Linked DNA regions of Geothrix sp. 21YS21S-2. The protein of the gene in region 1 interacts with the protein of each later gene in a pairwise test. Links are inferred from orthologs where the notes say so. Each region holds a gene or a part of one and is shown in the gene's direction. Other genes may lie near its edges.

What was found. Proteins that work in one complex are often made in the same cells at the same time.
Region 2: the proteins of RAH40_RS06675 (region 1) and lpdA interact in binary tests that used the Escherichia coli proteins (3 or more experiments, as listed by UniProt). The link is inferred for Geothrix sp. 21YS21S-2 from one-to-one orthologs.

What each region holds. Positions count from the first base shown.
Region 1 is NZ_CP132910.1:1,469,072-1,473,201, forward strand. What follows is about bases 635-3,442. They hold RAH40_RS06675 (dihydrolipoamide acetyltransferase family protein), read left to right. Parts: upstream 635-1,299; coding sequence 1,300-2,586; downstream 2,587-3,442. Other genes in these bases: gatA (Asp-tRNA(Asn)/Glu-tRNA(Gln) amidotransferase subunit GatA), read left to right, coding at 635-1,289; RAH40_RS06680 (hypothetical protein), read right to left, coding at 2,653-2,844; RAH40_RS06685 (deoxyhypusine synthase family protein), read right to left, coding at 2,965-3,442. In the rest of the region: more of gatA, read left to right, coding at 1-634; more of RAH40_RS06685, read right to left, coding at 3,443-3,957; RAH40_RS06690 (ComF family protein), read right to left, coding at 4,026-4,130. UniProt on the Escherichia coli protein: E2 component of the 2-oxoglutarate dehydrogenase (OGDH) complex which catalyzes the second step in the conversion of 2-oxoglutarate to succinyl-CoA and CO(2).
Region 2 is NZ_CP132910.1:3,596,421-3,600,135, forward strand. The notes cover bases 15-2,917. They hold lpdA (dihydrolipoyl dehydrogenase), read left to right. Parts: upstream 15-714; coding sequence 715-2,121; downstream 2,122-2,917. Other genes in these bases: RAH40_RS15885 (1-acyl-sn-glycerol-3-phosphate acyltransferase), read left to right, coding at 15-662; RAH40_RS15895 (hypothetical protein), read right to left, coding at 2,118-2,917. Also shown: more of RAH40_RS15885, read left to right, coding at 1-14; more of RAH40_RS15895, read right to left, coding at 2,918-3,715. UniProt on the Escherichia coli protein: Lipoamide dehydrogenase is a component of the glycine cleavage system as well as of the alpha-ketoacid dehydrogenase complexes.

The sequences.
Region 1 (4,130 bases):
CCGACGCCCGCCTGACCCGGGGCGAGCGGACGCCGGTCCTGGGCATCCCCATGGTCCTCAAGGACAACCTCCACTGGAAGGGGGCCCCCGTGGGCAACGGCTCGCGCATCCAGCGCGGCTATCGGGCCCCCTACGACGCAACCGTCGTGCGCCGGCTCCTGGAGGCCGGGGCGGTGCCGGTGGCCAAGGCCAACATGGACGAGTTCGCCATGGGCTCCAGCGGCGAGCACAGCGCCTCGGGCCCCGCCCGCAACCCCTGGGACACCACCCGGGTCCCCGGGGGCAGTTCCTCGGGCTCCGTGGTCTCCGTGGCCGCGGGCTATGCCCCCTTCGCCCTGGGCACCGACACGGGCGGGTCCGTGAGGCTGCCGGGGAGCTTCTGCAACGTGACCGCCCTGCGGCCCACCTACGGCGTGCTGAGCCGTTACGGCGTCACGGCCATGGCCTCCTCCCTGGACATCGTCGGACCCGTGGCCGGCTCCGCCCGGGACCTGGCGGCGGTCCTCTCCGTCATGGCCGGTCCCGATCCCCTGGACGCCACCAGCGTGGACCTGCCCGGACGGGAGCGCCTGGGCGACCTCCGGCCCCGCGCGCTCAAGGGCCTGCGGGTGGGCCTGCCCCGCGAGTACTTCGGCGAAGGCATCGACGCCGGCGTCAGGGACGTCCTGGAGACGGCGCTGCGCGACCTGGAGGCCCAGGGCGCCGAGCTGGTGGAGGTCTCCCTGCCCCACACCCCCTTCGCCATCGACACCTACTACCTCATCAACACCTCCGAGGTCTCCAGCAACCTCTCCCGCTTCGACGGCGTGCGGTACGGCGCCAGGGCGGCTTCGGACACCCTGGACGGCATGATCGCCGGCACCCGGGACGCGGGCTTCGGCATGGAGGCCAAGCGCCGGATCCTGCTGGGGGCGTTCTGCCTGTCCAAGGGCTACTACGAGGCCTTCTACCTGAAGGCCCAGAAGGCCCGGACCCTCATCACGCGGGACTTCGCGGCCGCCTTCGGGAAGGTGGACGTCCTGGCCACCCCCGTGAGCCCGACCACCGCCTTCCCCCTGGGGGAAAGGACCGGCGATCCCCTGGCGATGTACCTGTCGGACGTCTTCACCGTCACCCCCGCGCTGGCGGCCCTGCCCGCTCTTTCCATGCCCGCGGGTTTCGCCTCGGGCCTGCCCGTGGGACTGCAGCTCATCGGCCCCTCCCTATCGGATGTCCCCCTGCTGGAGCTGGCCCACGCCTACCAGCGGATCACGAAGCACCACACCGAGGCGCCCCGCCTCGACAGCTAGGAGCACGAACATGGCTTTCGACGTCGTCATGCCCCAGATGGGGGAATCCATCGCCGAGGCAACGATCCTGAAGTGGCACCGGCAGCCGGGTGAGGCCATCGGCAAGGACGAGACCCTCTACGAGATCTCGACGGACAAGGTGGACGCCGAGATCCCCGCCCCCATCGCCGGCACCCTGCTGGAGATCCTCGTGGACGTGAACGTCACCGTCCCCGTGGGCACCGTGGTGGCGCGCATCGGGGCCGCCGGGGAGAAGCCCGCCGCCGGCGGGTCCGAGCCCAAGGCCGCTCCGGCAGCGGCGCCCCAGGCCGCCGCTGCGCAAGCCGCCCCGGCCCCCGCCGCCCCCGCGGCCCCGGCCGAAGACACCCTCGAGGGCCGCCTGCGGACCCGGTCCAGCCCACTGGTGCGCCGCATGGCGCAGGACCACGGCGTGGACCTGACCGCCGTGCCGGGGTCGGGCATGATGGGCCGGGTCACCAAGCAGGACATGGAGGCCTTCCTGACCGCCAAGCCCGCCGCCCCCGTGGCCGCCGCACCCAAGGCCGCCCCCGCCCCGGCCGCGCCCTCCGTCCCCGCCTTCGCCCCCGGCGAGCGGGTCCGGGTCGAGCCCATGACCCGCATGCGCAAGATCATAAGCGACAACATGGTCCTCTCGAAGCACACCAGCGCCCACGTGTACACCGTGTTCGAGATCGACATGTCCAACGTGTCCAGACTGCGCGCCAGGCACAAGCAGGCCTTCGAGGCCGCCTACGGCACGAAGCTGAGCTACATGCCCTTCGCCATGATGGCCGCCGCCAAGGCCCTCCGGGCCTATCCGGTGGTCAACGCCAGCGTCGACGGGGATTCCATCGTCTACAAGCAGGACGTGCACCTGGGCATCGCCGTGGCCCTGGACTGGGGCCTCATCGTCCCCGTTGTGAAGAACGCCGACCAGCTGAACCTGGGCGGCCTGGCCCTGGCCCTCAACGACCTGGCCGGCCGCGCCCGCTCCAAGCAGCTCAAGCCCGACGAGATCTCCGGTGGGACCTTCACCATCACCAACCCCGGCGTCTTCGGCGACACCTTCGGCCTGCCCGTGATCAACCAGCCCCAGGTGGCCATCATGGGCATGGGCGCCGTGAAGAAGCGCCCCGTGGTCGTGACCGACGACCTGGGCCAGGACGTCCTGGCCATCCGCGAAGTGATGTTCAGCGCCCTCAGCTTCGACCACCGCATCATCGACGGCTCCACCGCCGACCTGTTCATGGCCGCGGTCAAGAAGGAACTGGAGACCTCGGACTTCGGCCTGGCCTAGAAGCTTCTGCCCACAAGGAAAGCGCCCACCGCGAGGTGGGCGCTTCCGATGTTCAGGGGTTTCGCACTACTTCTTGGCGGGAACCCACTTCTTGCCTTCGTCGGTCAGGTTGGTCTTGGTGCAGGGCATGGCGGTGTGGCAGGTCTTGCAGGTGACCTTGGGATCCTTGGCCTTGGCTTCCTTCTGGATGGTCACGCTGGCGAACGAGAACGACGCGGCGCAGAGGGCGACGGCGATGGCGAGGATGGAACGCTTCATTGGAACCTCCAAAAGGTAGGCCAAGTTTAACGAGGGAACCCGGGCCGATCAAGAGAACAAGACCTCCAGGTCGCAAATATTAACGACCTATACGTTCCGGGTGCCGGTCGTCCGGAAGATCTACCACCCCAACAGATAGGCGAACATCAAGGGCGCCACGATGGTCGCGTCGCTCTCCACGATGAACTTGGGGGTGTCCGCCCCCAGCTTGCCCCAGGTGATCTTCTCGTTGGGCACGGCGCCCGAGTAGGAGCCGTAGCTGGTGGTGGAGTCGCTGATCTGGCAGAAGTAGCCCCAGAGCGGCGCCTCCAGCTCCAGGTCCTGGTGGAGCATGGGCACCACGCAGATGGGGAAGTCCCCCGCGATGCCGCCGCCGATCTGGAACATGCCCAGGGTGCAGTCCTTCGTGACGTCCTGGTAGAAGCGGGCCAGCCAGGTCATGTACTCGATGCCGGTGCGGACCGTGTGGACGTTCTTCACGTCCCCGCGGATCACGGCGGCGGCGTACATGTTGCCCAGGGTGCTGTCCTCCCAGCCGGGAACGACGATCGGGAGGTTCTTCTCGCAGGCGGCGATCATCCAGCTGTTCTTCACGTCGATCTGGTAGTGCTCCTCGAGGGCGCCGCTGCGCAGGAGGCGGTAGAGGAACTCGTGCGGGAAATGGCGTTCCCCGGCCGCGTCGGCCCCCGTCCACTCCTTGAGGATGGCCTTCTCGATGCGGCGCATGGCCTCCATCTCGGGGATGCAGGTGTCCGTGACCCGGTTCATGTGGCGGTCCAGGAGGGCCTTCTCGTCCGCGGGGGTGAGGTCCCGGTAGTGGGGCACGCGCTCGTAGTAGTCGTGGGCCACCAGGTTGAAGACGTCCTCCTCCAGGTTGGCGCCGGTGCAGGTGATGAGGTGCACCTTGTCCTGGCGGATCATCTCGGCGAGGCTCAGACCCAGCTCGGCCGTGCTCATGGCCCCCGCCAGGCTCACCATCATCTTTCCGCCTTCCAGGAGGTGGGTGCGGTACCCTTCGGCCGCGTCGACCATGGCCGCCGCGTTGAAGTGGCGGAAATGGTGCTTGATGAACGAACCCACGGGACCGGGGGTGAACGTGGCGGTGCTCGGCATGGTCGACTCCATTCAAAGGCATACAGATCCCAGGGTTCCCTGGGGGCCGATGCGAAGCATACCACGGCCTAGCGGCCTCCCCGCTTCCCGGCCCGGAAGAGCGCCAGGACCGCCACGTCCCGGGCCCCTGCGGCCCCCAGGGCCTGGGCGCACCTGAGCAGGGTCGTTCCGGT
Region 2 (3,715 bases), 2.1 Mb from region 1 along the record:
TCACGGTGGCGGGCTTCCTGATGGCGGCCTTCATGGGCGGCCGCCGGGCCATGGGCAGGGTGGCCCAGATCTACTTCGCCCACATGGGCCGGATCTGGGGGGTGCGCCACGAGGTCGACGGGTGGGAGGACCTGCCCGAGGACATCCGGGAGGGGCGCCAGCCGGTGATCTACATCGCCAACCACACGTCCTACCTGGACGCCATGATGCTGACCTGCAACCTGCCGAACCATCCGGTGTACCTCGCCAAGATCGAGATGCTGCTCATCCCTGTGCTGGGCCCGGCCTGCTGGATGGGCGGGTGCATCTTCATCAACCGCCGCAACCGGCCCAAGGCCATCGCGTCCCTCAAGCGCGCCGCGCGCCTCATCCACGACGGGGCCACCGTCGCCGCCTTCCCCGAGGGCACCCGCACCCGGGACGGGGAGCTGCTGCCCTTCAAGAAGGGAGTCTTCAACCTCGCCCAGGACGCCGACGTCCCCCTGGTGCCCCTGGGCCTCACGGGCGGCTTCGGGATGCTCCCCGCGGGCGGATGGCGGGTGACCCCGGGCACCTTCCGCATCCACGTGGGCCGGCCCATCCATCCCTCCGCTTTTGAGGACCTGGACCTCCTCAGGGAGACGGCCCGGGAAGCCGTGAAAGCGCTGGTGGCCAAAGGGTAGCGAGGGTGGGAACATGGGGGTTGGATCTTTCTGACCTTCCAGGAGTGCGGCAATGGCCCAATTCGACCTCATCGTCATCGGTTCCGGCCCCGGAGGCTACATCGCGGCCATCCGCGGCGCCCAGCTCGGGCTGGCCACCGCCATCGTGGAAAAGGATCCCGCGGGCCTGGGGGGCACCTGCCTGCGCCGGGGCTGCATTCCCGCAAAGACCTGGCTGGAGACGGCCCACCGGTACGACCAGATGTCCGACCTCGCCGAGTACGGCATCGGCGGCGTGGACGTCTCGGCCCTCAGGGCCGACCTTGCCGCCATCGTGAAGCGCAAGAACCGCATCGTCATGAAGAACGGCAAGGGCGTCGAGTTCCTCATGAAGAAGAACAAGGTCACCGTGCTCAAGGGCGCCGGCAGGCTCCTGGGCGGCGGGAAGGTGGACGTGGCGGGGGAGACGCACGAGGCCCGGAAGATCATCCTGGCCACGGGCTCCGTGCCCAAGGAACTCCCCGGCATGGAGACCGACGGCGTGCGCGTGGTGAACAGCGACCACCTCATGGACATGACCGAGCTGCCCAGCCACCTCGTGATCCTGGGCGCGGGCGCCATCGGCGTGGAGTTCGCCTCGGTCTTCGCGCGGCTGGGCTCCAAGGTGACGCTGGTGGAGTTCATGGACCGGATCCTGCCCATCGAGGACGCCGCCATGGGCGAGGAGCTGGCGAAGATCCTGGCCAAGAAGGACAAGATCGACGTTCGGGTGAAGACGAAGATCGCCTCCATCGAGCGCTTCCCCGACAAGGTCGTCTGCCGCCTGGAGGGCGACAAGGGCGGCGTGGTGGAATGCAGCCACCTGCTGGTGGCCGTGGGCCGCGGCCCGGTCACCGCCGGCGTGGGCCTCGAAGCCACCAAGGCCGTGGTGGACCGCGGCTTCGTGGAGGTGGACGCCTTCCTCGCCACCGCCGAGCCCGGCCTCTACGCCATCGGCGACATCGTGCGCACCCCCATGCTGGCCCACGTGGCCTCCGACGAGGGCATCGTCGCCGCCGAGCACGCCGCGAAGGAACTGGGCAGGGACGCGCACCCCCACCCCATCAACTACGACCGGGTGCCCAGCGTCACCTACTGCGACCCCGAGGTGGGCTGCATCGGCCTCACCGAGGCCCAGGCCCGGGACAAGGGCTACGACGTCCAGGTGGGCTCCTTCCCCTTCATGCCTCTGGCCAAGGCCAACATCATCGGCGAGCCCCACGGCTTCGTGAAGATCGTGGCCGATAAGACGTACGGCGAGATCCTCGGCATCCACATCGTCGGCCCCAAGGCCACGGAACTGGTGGCCTCGAGCCTCGCGCTGCTGGGCGGCGAATTCACCGTGGACGAGCTCATCAACACGATGTACCCCCACCCCACCCTCAACGAGGCCTTCCCCGAGGCGGCCCGCGCCGTGTACGGCCGGGCCCTGAACGCCTAGGGAATCACCACATCGGCCTTCGCCCCCGCGGAGCGGCCCTGATGGGTCACGCAGCGCACCACGACGGTTCCGGTACCGGACTGGGCGAAAACGCCATCGGCCTTGATGGGCTGCCAGGTGAAGCCGTCGCCGGTGCGCCGTTCGGCCAGGGTGCCGTCGGGCTCCAGGAAGTCGGCCGTATAGGCGACGGGCAGGATATCGTTCGGGCCGCCCTGCATCGTGAAGCGGGCCTGGCAGGTTCCGCCCCGGGGGTCCACGTTGCCGCGGTCGGCGATCAGGTAGCCGGGGTGGCACGCCTTGATGTCCCAGGGGTCGTTCAGGCAGGGAACGAGACGGGATTCCGGGGCCGGGCCGAAGTCCCGGAAGCCCGGGGCATCCACCTGTCCGAGGCGTGTGGTCACCCTGCCGTTTCCCAGGTTGATCTCCCGCACCGCGTGGCCGTCCAGCACATAGAGCCTGGTCCGGTCGGCCAAACGACGAGGAAGCACGATCCCCTTGAGGTTGGTGAACTGGGCCGTGCGGGGCAGGCCGTCCCGGGTGCCCGGGTTGCCGGGCTGGCCGGCGAAGGTGGAGACCCGGCCGGACAGGTCCAGCCTGCGCACCGCCGCGTTGCCCTGGTCCGCGATGTACAGAGTCGCGTCCAGCCGGTTCCAGGCCAGGCCCAGCGGCGTGCTGAAGCGGGCCAGGCCCGGGTCGTCGGCGGCATTGGCATGTCCCGCTTCGCCGGGCATGCCCGCGAGGGTTCCGACGGTGCCGTCGGCCGCCACGGTCCGGATGACGTGGTTGCCGCTGTCGGCCACCAGCAGGCGCCAGGGCATGTCCCCCCAGGCCATCCGGGCCAGGGTCAGGAAGGTGGGCCGGTTGAACCGGACGGGACCCTTCCGGGCCCCCGTCAGGAAGGCCAGCGCGCGGCCCAGGCAGCTCCGGGCCACGGGCGAGTCCAGGTGGCCCGGCTGGCCCGGTTCCCCGCACCAGGTCCGAACCTCGCCCTCCCCGTCCAGGACCCGCAGGACATGGTCCCCGGCATCGGCCACCAGGGCGGCGCCCTGGGGGCCGTGACCCGGCTTCAGGGCGGCCAGGCCGGAGGGCTCGCTGAACCCGGCCGAGGGGGTTTCAGGGCGGCCCGGCCAGGGGAACAGGCCCCGGGGAAGGAGGGGCCGGGTTTCCACGCAGCTGGCCCAGGCCGTGTCCGGGTCCGGGACGAGCGACTCCACCCGGCACAGGTCGGCCCAGGCGTTCAGGGTGAGGACCGCCCGGTCCTGCCCGGAGACGTCGCGCCGCACGGTCTCCGCGCCCTGCCGGCAGGTGAGCAGCGTGCCGGCAGAAACCGGGCGGGGCTTCCACGTGAGCTGCGCGGGCAGGCCATAGCCCACCTCCAGGGGCTGGGCCCGGATGGTGTCCCGCATGGGAAGCGCCGCGCCGGGACGCCGGCGGGTGTCCCAGTCCATGAAGGGCAGGGCGGCGGTGTAGGGGGACGCCCAGTCGGGGCCGAGCACCTGCCCCACAAGGTCCACGGGGACTTCGGGCAGGGGGAGGGACGTCACCACGGCCTCCCCCCAGATGTCCGGGCAGCCCGCGAGGGTGGCGCGGACCC